DNA from 2 places in the Mesorhizobium sp. RIZ17 genome. Region 1 is predicted to be linked to the other one. Evidence: riboswitches for the same ligand, from Rfam matches in the RefSeq annotation. Region 1 holds a riboswitch; the other holds the start of a gene.

Region 1 (7,088 bases):
AGCGTATCGAGCAGTTCCATCTGCGAGCGCGAGGTTTCAATGGAGATCACATCGGCATCCATTGCAGCAATCGCGTCCACGATGTCGCCGAACTCGGAGTAGCACATATGGGTGTGAATCTGGGTCGCATCGCCAACCGCCGTTGAAGCCAGCCGGAAGCATTCGACGGCCCAGTCGAGATAGGTTTCCCAGTCGGCCTCACGAAGCGGCAAGCCCTCGCGCAGTGCGGCTTCGTCGATCTGGATCATCCTGGCGCCGGCCTTTTCGAGGTCGCTCACTTCATCGCGAATGGCGAGCGCGACCTGGCGGCAGACGGCTGAGCGCGGAAGGTCGTCCCGGACGAAGGACCAGTTGAGGATCGTCACCGGGCCGGTAAGCATGCCCTTCACCGGCTTCGGCGTCAGCGACTGGGCGTATCGCCACCAGTGTAGTGTCATCGGATTTTGTCGCGACACATCGCCAATGATGATCGGGGGTCGCACAAAGCGCGAGCCATAGCTCTGCACCCACCCGTGTTGCGTGAAGACGAAGCCGCAGAGCTGCTCGGCGAAATACTGCACCATATCGTTGCGCTCGAATTCGCCGTGGACCAGCACGTCGAGTCCGATCTCTTCTTGCCAGCGAACGGCGGCTTCAATCTCTTTCTTCAGGAACGCCTCGTAGTCGACGTAACTCAGCTCGCCCTTGGCATGAGCTGCCCGCGCCTTGCGAACCTCGGCTGTTTGCGGGAAGGAGCCGATCGTCGTGGTGGGGAAGAAAGGCAAACCAAACGTGTCGGCCTGAAGCTTGGAGCGCACGTCGAATGCGCTCTTCCGGCGCGACATGGCGACCTTGATGCTGGCGACCCGGCCTTCGACGAGCGGATCATGCACCTTCGCGGATGTCGCGCGAGCGGCGGCAGCCTCAGCCGACGCCTCTAGTTCGGCGGCGACCGCGTCCCGGCCTTCAGCCAGGGCACGGGCGAGCACGACCAGCTCGTCGGTTTTTTGCGCCGCGAAGGCGAGCCACGATTTCACGTCCGCATCGAGTGCCGTCTCCATGTCCAGGTCGATCGGCACATGCAGCATCGAGCAGGACGGGGCGATCTCCACGCGGTCCAGCGGCCAGCCGGCGACGATCGGCTTGATGCGGTCAAGTATGGCAGGCAGGTTCGCGCGCCAGACGTTGCGGCCGTCGATCAGCCCGAGCGAGAGCACAAGTTCCTTCTGCGCGAGCCGGCCGACGGTCTCCAACTGCTCTGGAGCGCGCACGAGATCGACGTGCAGTCCCGCCACGGGCAGAGAAATTGCGGTCTCGAGATTGTCTCCCAGCGATCCGAAATAGGTAGCGACCATGATCTTCAACTCCGGTGCTGCTTTTGACAGCCGGCAGTAGGCGAATTGGAGCGCATCCCGTTCGTTGGGAACCAGATCGACCACGAGCGCCGGCTCATCGATCTGCACCCAATCGGCTCCCGCGAGCTTCAGCCTCCGCAGGAGCTCCTCGTAGACGGGCAGCAGCCGTGGCAGGAGCGCGATAGGGTTGAAACCTTCCTCAGGTGACTTCGCCAACTTGAGAAACGTAACCGGTCCAAGCAGGACCGGGCGCGTGTGGATGCCGAGCACCTTGGCCTCGAGGAAATGATCGACCGGTTTCGCCGACGAGAGGGCAAAGCTCTGATCGTCCGTGAGTTCCGGCACAATGTAGTGATAGTTGGTGTCGAACCATTTGGTCATTTCCATCGCGGCAAGGCCATGCCCGTTGGCCGCATGCTCGTTACCGGCATGTCCACAATCCGCGGCCTGATCTTGGTTGCCGCGCGCCATTGCGAAATAGGTATCGAGTGGGACCTCGCCGTCAGTCCAGGTGTATCGTGCCGGCACGGCGCCGACCATGGCGACGGTGTCGAGCACATGGTCATAAAGCGAGAAATCGTTGGAGGGGATTTTCGACACGCCGCGATCGTGCTGCTCCCTCCAACTGGCGGCGCGTAGCGCCTTCGCCGTCGCGAGCAGGTCGGCAGCGGGAGATTTTCCGGACCAGTAGCTTTCAAGCGCGAATTTGAGTTCCCGCCGTCGACCGATACGCGGCACGCCGAGCGTTGCCACTGGAATGTGTTGAGAGACAGTCATGCCATACCCCGATGGTTGGGGCGTGGGGACAAGGAACGCGCGAGCAGGCGGCACGAAGCCAGGCTACCGCGGCCACCGAGACACCCCGCCCGTGGACGTTGTTCGTCGTGGCAGGTCTCCTGGCTCGCGGGTCAAAGCCTCTGCCCGTCTTCCCGAGGCCGTTCGCCTCAGTGACACCAATGGGCTTGGCTCGCCGCTAACAGTTGCGGGGGCAGCGCCGGCATCGCACCGGCTTCCCTCTTAGCTCCGCTACAGCAGTGCCGCGCGGAGAACCACGACATGCGCACAATCACAGCAGCTTCGCTCCTTGTCAATACATATAACGAGATGTTTATGTGATGATGCGAATAATGCCCTTGCGCTGATCGGTCTCTTTCGCCCAAAGCCGCTTACGATGCCGCCTCTTATCAGTGCAGGCTCGGAGAGATCCTTGTCCCCATCGGCGACGCCGGATCAGATCGAGGTCGCCGGGCTCAAAGGGCGTAAAGTCGGGCCAGGTCGTCACGGTCAGCCGGGAATCCCGGTACTTGTTCCCGCTCGGCTTCGCTCAGCGTGCTTGCGCACTCGCCCATCAGCACGCTGATAACCATGTCCGGAAGCGGAAAGGAGAGGTGGCGCCTCAGGTCGGCGGACTGGGGTGGGCCGCCAGCGTCTCGAACAACTGCGCGGCGATCGCCTCGACCTGCTGCGCGAGCAGCTTCACCCTGCGATTGCTGAAGGCCGGCGCCACGATCGTGCGTAACCGGGCATGCTCGCCCCCCTCGTGCGAGACCAGCCACCCCGGCGAACCGAGAATCACCGAATCCGGGGTGAATGCCGCACTCTCTAAGCGACGGAAGGGCGGAAGCTGACCGGCAGGCGCTGCGGGAAGCGAATGACGTAAGACGGCATGTAGACGACGTCCTCCGCAGCGATGGTCAGCGCCAGATCCTCCAGCCGCCCGAACAGCGCGGGGAAGGCGCAGCGCAATTCCAGGCGCGCCAGCGCAGCGCCCAGGCAGGAATGCGGCCCCTCGCCGAATGACAAATGCGGGTTGTGCCGCCGGGTGACATCGAACCTGTTGGCGCCGGGACCGAAGGCCTTTTCGTCCCGGTTCGCCGCATGGAACGCCATCAGGACGGCATCGCCGCGGCGGACCAGGCATCCGTCGATCTCCACGTCCTGGGTGGCATAGCGGAACGGCAGATTGGCCGCTGAGCTGCCCCAGCGCAGGATCTCCTCGATCGCCTGTGACCACGGAACTTGGCCGCTGCGCACCAAGTGCAGTTGCTGCGGATGCGTCAGCAATGCCAGCACGCCATTGCCGATGACGCCGGCGGTGGTCACGAAGCCCGCAGAGAGCACCATGAACAGCATGTCGATGAGCTCGGTGTCGGAAACGAGCTCGCCTTTGTCACGCGCGACGATCAGGGCCGAAGCCAGATCATCGCCGAGCTGGCCCCGCTTGAGCGCGATCAGGCGACGGAAGAACTCCGGGATGCGCTGCCGCGTCTGTCGCACCTCTTCGCCTGTGGCGGAGGTGTTGGCCAGGCTGTAGGTGAGCGCGACGATCTCTTCGCGCTGTTCGTCCGGCAAACCGAACAGTTCGGCGATCACGTTGGTGGGCAGCGGAGCGGCGAACTCGCTCATCAGATCGGCACTGCCGCCGTGCTGCGCCATCTCGGCCAGGAGTCGATCGACGCATTGTTCGACCCGTGGCGCCAGCAAGGCGATACGACTGGGCGCGAAGCTGCTGGACAGCAGGCCGCGCAAGCGCCGGTGATCGGCGCCGTGCGCCGTGGTCATGTTGTCCACTTTGCATATCCCGATCAGCGGATGATCCTCGGGAATCTCGCCGTCCTGCAGCGCCCGCCACTGTCGCCAGTCCTTGTTGAAACGCTGGTCGGAAAGCATCTGCCTGAGCGTCTGGTGACGGGCTGCCGCCCAGGTCACCACATCGCCTGGCAGCGACACTCGCGCCATCCCCCCCTGCCGCAGAATCGCAGAAGAAAGACGATCAAGTTGCGTGGGAGCGGCCGGCACACCGATCACGTCGCAATGATCGTTTTCTACGCGCATGCCAACAACTCCTTTAAGAACCATCGCGGGTCCACTTCTCGGCACGGAAGATCCGCGCGCGGACTTCGAAAAGTGCCCCGTGCTTCGTCCTCAGAAGCGGTAGGTGAGACCTGCGCCTATCAACCAGGGATCGAGCTTGGCCTTGCCCGTGAGCTTGGCGCCGGCGACAGTGACGTCGAAGTCGGGCTTGAGGAAAAGCTTCTTCACGTCGAAGTTGACGCCCCAGTGCTGGTCCACCATGTAGTCGAATCCGACCTGCAGCGCGGCGCCGAATGTGTTCTTGACCTTGAGATCATCGGCGCTGCCGACTTGCTGATGATAGAAGATCGTATAGTTCACGCCGGCGCCGATATAGGGCTCGAAGGCGCCGAAATCGGTAAAATGATACTGCAATGTGAGCGTGGGCGGCAGCAGCCAAACCTTGCCGACCTTGCCAAGCCCGCCGATCGCACCTTGGCCATCGATGTTGGCATAGGTGGTGCCGAGTATGAGTTCGGCGGCGATGTTGTCCGTGAAGAAGTATGAAATATCGAGTTCCGGCGTCACGGTGTCCGAATACGAAAGACCGGAGCCGGGCACCGCATTGACATAGCCCGAATCCTCGGTGATCACCCCCAACGCACGCAGGCGGATCTGCCAGGGGCTTGGCGCTTCCGCGACGCAGGCTTCTGCCTGCGGGACGCTCGCGGCTTGCCCAACATCTGCCGCGCCGGCCTGTCCCGCAACGATGAGGACGACAGCCGCTGTCATTGCCCGCGCCACGCCAATTCGCGCTCTCGCCATACTTTTCTCTCCTTGATCTTCAGAAGCGACGCACTGCGCCTTGATTGAATCCTGCTCGCATCAATCGAGATTGACGGAGCGCTCATGCGGGATAGCCCCCGCATGTGTCGTGCCAAATGAGAAAATCGTTGCAGAACAATGCGGTCACTCCGATAGCGCTGTGTCTCATGTCCGACTTCGTCGAAGATCCGACAATGAGTGCAGCCGTAGCCGCCCCTGGTAGCCGTTCGTCAACATCGGCCGGCAGTTCGTTGGCATGCTCGTACTCGGCTTCGAGTTTTGGCGTATTCTGCGTTCAGCGCTTTGATCGGCGCCTGCTGCTTCGCCGTCAGGCCGGGGAACGTTCCAGCCAGTTGGCGCAGTTCGTGGGCATGTCCGTAAGGCGTCTCGACCGCGACCGATATGGGCGGGAAATCCTTTGGCAGCATGCGCCAGCCGCCATCTGATCGGGCCATGTAGCGGATCGCGTTCAAGACCTCGCGCAGGTCCGTCACCACGCGCCGCCCGGTCTTGGCCGCGCCCGGCAGGAACGGTTTATCCGCGACCATTCCTCATGCGTCAGATCGGAGGGGATAGCGCTTGGTCTTCTTCTTGATATCGGCCACACGGCCACGCGTCGCTCGGGTCCACATCCCAAGCTTGAAACACGATTAATCCCGCCAATCCGCTGCCCGGCCTGCAGCAGGCCCCTCTTCGGGCGGCAATTAATCCTGCTTCGGTTTGAAATTCGCTACGAGAGCACGATATCGTTGTGACGACCGACCTGGATTGATCATCAAGTGGCCGATACCGCCGTAGAATGCGACGAAAAGGCGCGTGGCCGTTCTGAACCCCCGGGGCGGCCGCCGCGCAATCGTGCGGTGATGAAGCACTCCGATGTCCTTGGCGGGCTCGATTACCTGGCGGCGGACTATCACCGGCAGGATTTCTCCAAGCATGTCCACAACGAGTATCTGATCGGGCTGATCGAGCGAGGCGTCCATGATGTTTGGTGCCGAGGTGAGGTTTGGCACGCCGGTAGCGGCACCGTCGCGACCTTCGCGCCCGGGGAACCGCATTTCGGGGGTGCTGGTGACGATCTTGGCTGGAGCCAGAAGATCTTTTACATGCCCGAAGTCCTTATCCGGCAAGTCCTTGAGGACAGCGGCCAAAACGAACCCGGAACGATCGACTTCAAAAGCCCGTTCCAGGAGAATGCCCCAGTTGCACACGGCCTCAGCGCGTTTTGGCGCCTGCTTGAACATGGGCATAGCTCGGCACTGGAGATCGAGGAGTATCTGATCCGTTTCCTGCACCACGTCTTCGCAGAGGCCGGCGGGTCGCGCGTTGCTGAGCGAAAATTGGTACCGCCGAGGTTCCGCGACGTCCGTGACTTCATCCATGCCCACTCCGACGAAGTCCTGCAGCTCGCCGCCCTGGCCGCCCTCGCCGGATGCTCCAAGGCGACCTTGATCGATGGCTTCAAGGCGCATTTCGGGTTGCCCCCCACCCGCTACCTCATCCAGGTCCGCATCGACGAGGCGCGACGGCTGCTGAGGCGAGGTCAGCAGGTCGCCGAGGTCGCCGTCGCGGTAGGGTTCGCGGACCAGAGCCACCTGACCCGGCACTTCAAGGCGGTGCTGGGGGTGACGCCGGCGCGTTACCTCTCGGTTTGAATATCGTTCAATAAAGCGCGCGGCGAACCGTCTAGCTTGGACGCTCAATGGATGAAACGAGCGTCAGACCATGAACGAAAGCAAGCAGACCCGCCCCCGCGACTTCACCAGCGACAACATCGCCGGCGTCTCCCCCGAGGTGATCGCAGCCATCACCGCGTGCGCGTCGGGTCAGGCGCTTCCCTACGGCAACGATGAGCTGACGCATACCGTCGAGCGCCAGCTCGCCGAGGTGTTCGAGCATGCGGTCGACGTGTTCCTCGTTTCGACGGGGTCGGCGGCGAACGCGCTGGCGCTGGCGGCGATTACGCCGCCATGGGGCAGCATCCTCTCGCACGCCGACGCGCACATCAACCGCGACGAGTGCGGCGCGCCGGAGTTCTACACAGCCGGTGCGAAGTTGGTGCAGCTTCCAGGCGAGGCTGGCAAAATCGACATCGACGCCTTGGCGGCCAATGCAACGCGCATGGTGGGCGACATC
Region 2 (7,088 bases), 910 kb from region 1:
CTCGGCAATGCCGACATCGAAGGTCCGCCGCGGAAACACCTCGCCGAACAGATCGAGGCCGGTGCCACTCGGCATGGCGGCGGTGATGGCGACGATGCGGTCGTCCTCGCGCGCTTCCTGGATCAGGCTTTCGGCGAAGACCTTGGTGTAGGCCGGTGCATTGGCCGGCGCCTTGGCCTGCGCGCCGGTGATGACGTCGAACTTGTTGACGCCGTGATATTTGTCGGCCGCGGCCTCCGCCGGCGCGTAGCCCTTGCCCTTCTGGGTCACGACATGGATCAGCACCGGGCCCTTGCCGTTGTCGCGCACATTCTTCAGCACCGGGATGAGATGCTCCAGATTGTGTCCGTCAATGGGGCCGATATGGTAGAAGCCGAGCTCCTCGAACAGTGTGCCGCCGGTGACGTAGCCGCGCGCATGCTCGACGGCGCGGGTGATGGCGCGGTCGGCGCGCTTGCCGAGATAAGATGTCAGCTTCTTGCCGAAGTCGCGCAGGCCTAGATAAGCCTTGCCGGAGGCGAGCCTGGCCAGATAGGCGCTCATGGCGCCGGTCGGCGGCGCGATCGACATGTCGTTGTCGTTGAGGATGACGATCAGCCGGGCATCGAGCGCGCCGGCATTGTTCAGCGCCTCGAAGGCCATGCCTGCCGACATCGAGCCGTCGCCGATGACGGCAATGACATTGTTGCGCCCGCCTGACAGGTCGCGCCCCATGGCCATACCGAGGCCGGCCGAGATCGATGTCGAGGAGTGTGCCGCGCCAAACGGGTCGTATTCGCTCTCGGCGCGCCGGGTGAAACCGGAGAGGCCGCCTTCCTGGCGCAGCGTGCGGATGCGGTCGCGGCGGCCGGTCAGGATCTTGTGCGGATAGGCCTGGTGGCCGACATCCCAGATCAGCCGGTCGTCCGGCGTGTTGAAGACATAATGCAGCGCGACGGTCAGCTCGACGACGCCGAGGCCGGCGCCGAGATGGCCGCCGGTCTGCGACACGGCGTCGATAAGCTCGGCGCGCAGTTCCGCGGCAAGCTGCGGCAACGCGCCCTCATCGAGCGTCCGCAGGTCCGCCGGAATGCGGACCTTGTCAAGCAGCGGCGTGTCTGGCTTCACTCGGGCGCGTCCTGCCTCAATTGATCGAACACGGCGCTACCAGCAAATTGCGCCTTAATCATGCGCCGGAATAGGCCGCCGGCGGGCGAATGTAAATGCGCGCCAGTGACGCGCAGGCATTGCTCGTTTCGGTGAACCATCGCAAACGTCTGCATTGGCGAAGCCTTCCCAATGTCGTCATTCCAGGGCGAAGCAGGAGCGAAGCTCCGTCGCGGAGACCCTGGAATCCATTCCGTGACTTCAAACCAAGCGTGCAGCGGAGCAGAATTCTGCACCGTTGCAATGCTCGGAGGTCACGGAATGGATCCTCGGGTCTACGCGCGTCGCTTCGCTCCTTGCTTCGCCCGTGGATGACGACGCGACCGATGTATTCAGCCAATCGCCACGGCATGCGACCTTGCTAACGCAGGCATGTCCGGGCAGTCGAAATTCTGCGCTACTAACCTTCCGGCAGCGGAATGAACTCTTCCTCATCGCCAGGAACGATATCGAAGCGGCCCGTCTTCCATTCCTGCTTGGCCTGCTCGATGCGTTCCTTCGAGGACGAGACGAAATTCCACCAGATATAGCGCTTGGAGCCGAGCGAGGCGCCGCCGAACAGCATGAAATGCGCGCCGCGCTCGGAGGAAACGACGATCTCCTCGCCCGGCTTGAACACCAGGAGCCGCTCGGCCGGGAAAACATCGCCGGCGATCGAGACGTCGCCTTCCAGCGTGTAGATGGCGCGCTCCTCTGCATCGGCCGGAATTTTCACGGCAGCACCCGCCGCCAGGCTGAGATCGGCGTAAAGCGTGTCCGAAGCGGTCGCAACGGGCGAGTGGAGGCCTGAGAACGCACCAATGACGACGCGGCCGCTGACGCCCTCGGCATCGATCTGCGGCAAGCTGGCCACCGCGGTGTTCGCGAACACCGGGGCAATCTCCTCTTTGCCGTCAGGCAGCGCCAACCAGGTCTGCAGGCCGGAGACCGACATCGGCGCGCCGCGCAGTTCCTGTGGCGTGCGCTCGGAATGAACGATGCCGCGTCCGGCGGTCATCAGGTTAACGTCGCCGGGCGCGATCACCATTTCGGTACCGAGCGAGTCGCGGTGCCTGATCTTGCCGTCGAACAGGTAGGTGACGGTGGAAAGCCCGATATGCGGATGCGGGCGCACGTCGAGCGCATGACCGGCGCGCAGGATGGCCGGTCCCATGCGGTCGAAGAAGATGAACGGCCCGACCAGACGGCGCTTTGCCGTCGGCAAGGCCCGGCGCACCTCGAAACCGCCGATATCCTTGGCGTTCGGAACCACCATCAGCTCGATCTGGTCGCAGGCGAAGGCATCGCCGGGCTCAGGATCGTTTCCCGGAAAGAAGCTCATGACCGTCCCTCAGGCGAAGCGCAGCGCCGACCTGGCTTTCGCCTTGGCGGCCTCTTCCTCGCGGTTGCGCGGTTCCTGGCTGGTTTCGAGCGAGTCGATCAATTCGCGCGCGATCGCGGCGATCGCCTCCACCGCATGGTGGAAGGCATGTTCGTTGCGCTTGGACGGCTTGGTCGAGCCGCTGAGCTTGCGCACGAACTGAAGCGCAGCATCATGCACTTCGTCATTGGTCGCCGGCGGTTCGAAATTGGCCAGGGTCTTGATGTTGCGGCACATGGCTTGAACTCCTTACCTGCTTGCTCTGCCCCTGCCCGGTCTGAGATCATGCACCGAGGTGTGTTGAGATTCAGGTCAGGCCGAGCCGAAAATGGTGGCTTCCGAGAGCCGGAGCGGAGCGTACTTGAAGTACGTGAGCATCGGAAGCGCAGGGAGTTGCCATTTGCAGGCCGGCCTCACCTGAATATCAATACACCTCAGTCCGCGTCCAGCGGCTCCGTTCCTACCGGCTTGCCGTCGCGCGACAGCCTGATCTTCTCGACCTTGTCCTCGGCGGCCTTCAGCAGCCGGTCGCAGTGCGCCTTCAGCGCCTCGCCGCGCTCGTAGATCCTGATCGACTGGTCGAGCGGGACGTCTCCGCGCTCCAGATCGTCGACGATCTTCTCCAGCGCGTCGAGCGCCTGCTCGAAGCTCATCGCCTTGACGTCCTCATTGCCTTCCACTGCCATACCCTATCCCTTCATCAGCCGCCCGACATGGGCGGCGACTGAAAATGCCAGTCCCTGCAGATCGTAGCCGCCTTCCAGCAGGCTGACGAGCCTGTTGGAGCTGTGGCGCCCGGCGCGCTCCATCAGCTGGCCGGTCGCCCAGTCGAAATCGTCCTCGGTCAGGTTGATCTCGGCCAGCGGATCGCGGTGGTGCGCGTCGAAGCCGGCGGAGATGATGATGAGGTCCGGCGCGAACGCATCGATGGAGGGCAGCACGCGTGACAGGAAGGCATCGCGGAACAGGTCGCTGCCGGTCTGCGGCGCGAGCGGCGCGTTGACGATGTTGCCGGCGCCGGTCTCGCTCTTCGCGCCGGTGCCGGGATAAAGCGGCATCTGGTGCGTCGAGCAATAGAGCACCGACGGGTCGTCCCAAAAAATGTCCTGGGTGCCGTTGCCGTGGTGGACGTCCCAGTCGACGATGGCGACGCGCTCGGCCTGGTGCTTCTTCTGCGCGTAGCGGGCAGCGATCGCGGCCGTGTTGAACAGGCAAAAGCCCATCGCGGTGGTCTTTTCAGCATGGTGGCCCGGCGGACGCGCGGCGACGAAGACATTGGCGGCGCGGCCTTCGAAGACGTCGTCGACCGCGGCGTTGGCGCCCCCGATGGCCGTCACCGCGGCCTGCCAGCTTTTCGGGCTGGCGCTGGTATCGGCGTCGATCGAGACGATGCCGTTCTCAGGGATCGCCGCGCGCACGCGCTCGACGAAATCCTCGGGGTGCGCATAGAGGATGGTTTTCTCGTCGCCTTCGGGCGCCTTGACGCGGTCGAGCGCCGAAAAAGCCTCGTCGTCGAGCACACGCTCGATGGCGCGCAGGCGGTCGGGCCGCTCGGGATGTCCGGGCGGCGTAAGATGTTCCAGGAAGATCGGGTGCGTGTAGAGACGGGTGGCCATGGCGCCTAATCTAGGCACCGGCGGCACGGATGACCATGTTTGAAAGCCGAATGGCTGGGGAAAATTGCGCCAACCCGTGTCGCTGGCACCATTGGCGCAGCGCAAGCTTCGCGGTAAGGTCTCGTCGCTGCCTGGTGCCCGCGACGCGGGAGAATCGGGAACACGGTTGAACTCCGTGGCGTGCCCAACGCTGTGAGGGGGACCGCGCCGGCAAGAGCCACTGTCGATGACGGGAAGGCGCCGGTGCGGGACGATCCCGAGCCAGAAGACCGGCCTGGCAGACATGGTTTTCCGCTTGGTCAGGCGGGAGACTGCTTATCGCAAGGGGAAAAGCGATGACGGCAGCAGCGATCGCCACGAGCGGCGACGACTTTGACCAATTGGCGCGCGACGCGGTCTACAGGGCGATGTTCACCAGGCGTGACGTGCGCAGCCATTTTGTCTCCGACGATCTCGATGACAGCGTGCTGGCGCGGCTGATCACCGCGGCCCATCACGCGCCGTCGGTGGGCTACATGCAGCCGTGGAACTTCATCGTCATCCGCGACGCGGCAAGGCGGCGGCAGGTGCGCGATCTGTTCCTCGCCGCGCGCGAACAGGAACTGCCGGCGATCGAGGCGGAACGGCAGGCGCTCTACCGCAAGCTGAAGCTCGAAGGCATCTGCGAAAGCGCGCTCAACCTGTGCATCACCTGCGACCGGCAGCGCTCGAAAGACTCTCCGCTCGGGCGCTGGCACAACCCCGAGATGGATCTCTACAGCACCGTCTGCGCGGTGCAGAATTTCTGGCTGGCGGCGCGGGCGGAAGGTGTCGGCGTCGGCTGGGTCAGCATCATCGAGACCGAGGCGCTGAAGCAGCTCTTGTCGATCCCGGAGCATGTCACGCCGATCGCCTATCTGTGCGTCGGCCGCGTGTCGCAATTCGCGCCGAAACCGGACCTCGAGGCGCATGGCTGGGGCAAGCGCCTGCCGCTGCCGGAGCTGGTGATGAGCGAGACGTTTCGCGGCGCCGGCGAAGCGCCGCTCAAATCGGCGATTGCGAGGCTTGGGAGCCCGCCGAAGCCGTGATCAAGCGGCCCGAGGCGTATCCCAGCGCGAGCCGCCGAAGGAGCCCAGCGCCTTGTCGCGCAGTTCCCTGAACTTGGACGAGGCCTCGGCGAGCCGGCGGTCCCATTCGGGATTGGGCGTCTGGCCTTCGATGGCTTCGAAATAGACCTGCATCAGCGAGGCGATGGCGAAGGGCTCGATGAAGGCCGCCTTGAAGGCCCAGGCAAACACGATCGCCAGCACGAAGGCCCAGCCGGCCAACTGTCCCGGCATGACCCAGAGGATCGCGGCGGCGGGCGCCAGCATCAACAGGAAGATGACGAAGGACACGCCCCACATGATCACCGCTAGCCAGACGGCGTTCTTGACCATGTGCTTGCCGTTCTGAGCGTAAAGCACGACGCCTTGCCGCGCCGTCTCGAAGGGCGAATTCGAATTGATGCGGATGTTGTAGCCGAGGATGATCTCGTCGACATAGGTCAGCGAGATGCGGATCACCGTGTTGATGAAGCTGACGAGGCCGCTCAGGCCCGGAATGGGCAGGAAGGCGGCGATGCCGCCGATCAGGCCGGTGATGGCGCGGATCGCGCCCTTGACCAACTGGTCAACGACGAAAAGGATGTTGGCCTCGGCGAAACGCTGGGTGACCACTTCCTTCGCATAGGCGATCTGCCCTTGGCCGTCGGGAACGTCATGACCGTCGATCAGATGCACCATGACGGCGATATGACCGGCCTTGAGCACATAGAGAATGTATTCGCGGATCCAGTAGACGGCGATCGAGACGATGCCGAAGCCGACCACGCCGCCCCAGAGCGCGAAAGACGTCGGTCCGTCCGGGTCGGTCGAGATGTGGCCGACGCCGTAGCCGACGCTGGCGCCGGTTCCGGTCGCCATGATGTAGGCGACCGTGATGCCGAAATAGACGATCATGCGAAAGACGATGAACGGCCATGTCCGCATCATGATGGACACCGACCTGGCGATGCTGAAGTCCCACATGCCCCGACTCTCCCACCCGCGCATGACCCCGAAAATCGGAATCGATTTTCGGAAAAGGATCATGCGCCAAATCAAGTTTTACAGCGTCCTTTGCGCGTTCAAAGAACGCGCGGCGCTGTAAGAGAATGGCTGGGGAGGATGCGCTCACCCGATCGATTGTCAATCACGGCAGGGTTGCGAGGGCTTGAAACCAGTGCACAACCCGGCGGCTTGGTCAGCCAAACGTGCCGTCAAGTTTTTCTGCGCAAGCCTTCGAGCAGTTGCTTGAACGCCGCGATCGCCTTCTTCGACGTCGCTTCGGGGTCACCGGAATTGGCGATACGCTGCGCGGCCTGGCTGCTGGCGCCGTTGATCAGCAGTGCGGTCGTCTCGGGATCAAGCTCCGGAACGACCACGCCATCGTCCTGCAGCTTCGTCAGATGGTTGGTCATCGAGGCGATGCAGGCACTGGCATTGGGCCATTGCGCCGGGTCGCCGAGCACCGCCGGGCCGTCGCGGAACATGATGCGCTGGATTTCCGGCTCCAGCGCCATCTCGATATAGGTGGTGCATTCGTCGACGAAATGCTGCCAGCGGGTCGGCGCTTTCGACGCCACCTCGTTCACCCGCACGGCCATTTCGCCGTCGATCTCGGCGATCACCGCCTGCAGCAGCCCCTTCTTGTCGCCGAAATGATGGTAGAGCGCGCCGCGGGTCAGCCCGGCAGACGCAGTGAAATCGTCCATCGAGGACTCGGCATAGCCGACCGTGCCGAAAGCATGGCGAGCGGCCGCGATCAGCTTGGCGCGCGTCTCGGCGATCATCTCCTTGCGCGGTCTGTGCATGGCTCTGGCTCTATTTACATACGTTCCGTATGCCAATTGACATACGCTGCGTATGAACTATCTGACTTTCATACGCAGCGTATGTAGTTGCGAT

Evidence for each region. Region 1 has a riboswitch for cobalamin ahead of metE (5-methyltetrahydropteroyltriglutamate--homocysteine S-methyltransferase). Riboswitches for the same ligand answer to the same signal wherever they lie in the genome.
Region 2: another riboswitch for cobalamin. It lies ahead of bluB (5,6-dimethylbenzimidazole synthase); the one in region 1 lies ahead of metE (5-methyltetrahydropteroyltriglutamate--homocysteine S-methyltransferase).

The regions. Positions count from the first base shown of each region.
Region 1 is NZ_CP147861.1:3,242,720-3,249,807, forward strand. Features, by position in the region: gene metE (5-methyltetrahydropteroyltriglutamate--homocysteine S-methyltransferase) at 1-2,087, opposite strand, end outside; cobalamin riboswitch at 2,204-2,403, opposite strand; partial or broken gene WDX12_RS15530 (cytochrome P450) at 2,678-2,970, opposite strand; gene WDX12_RS15535 (cytochrome P450 family protein) at 2,937-4,169, opposite strand; gene WDX12_RS15540 (OmpW/AlkL family protein) at 4,260-4,952, opposite strand; gene WDX12_RS15545 (transposase) at 5,183-5,500, opposite strand; gene WDX12_RS15550 (AraC family ligand binding domain-containing protein) at 5,732-6,607, shown strand; gene WDX12_RS15555 (threonine aldolase family protein) at 6,678-7,088, shown strand, end outside.
Region 2 is NZ_CP147861.1:4,151,821-4,158,908, reverse strand. Features, by position in the region: gene dxs (1-deoxy-D-xylulose-5-phosphate synthase) at 1-1,107, opposite strand, end outside; gene WDX12_RS19815 (pirin family protein) at 1,547-2,467, opposite strand; gene WDX12_RS19810 (DUF2277 domain-containing protein) at 2,477-2,743, opposite strand; gene WDX12_RS19805 (exodeoxyribonuclease VII small subunit) at 2,941-3,192, opposite strand; gene WDX12_RS19800 (histone deacetylase family protein) at 3,196-4,122, opposite strand; cobalamin riboswitch at 4,238-4,414, shown strand; gene bluB (5,6-dimethylbenzimidazole synthase) at 4,458-5,189, shown strand; gene WDX12_RS19790 (hypothetical protein) at 5,190-6,170, opposite strand; gene WDX12_RS19785 (TetR/AcrR family transcriptional regulator) at 6,401-6,994, opposite strand.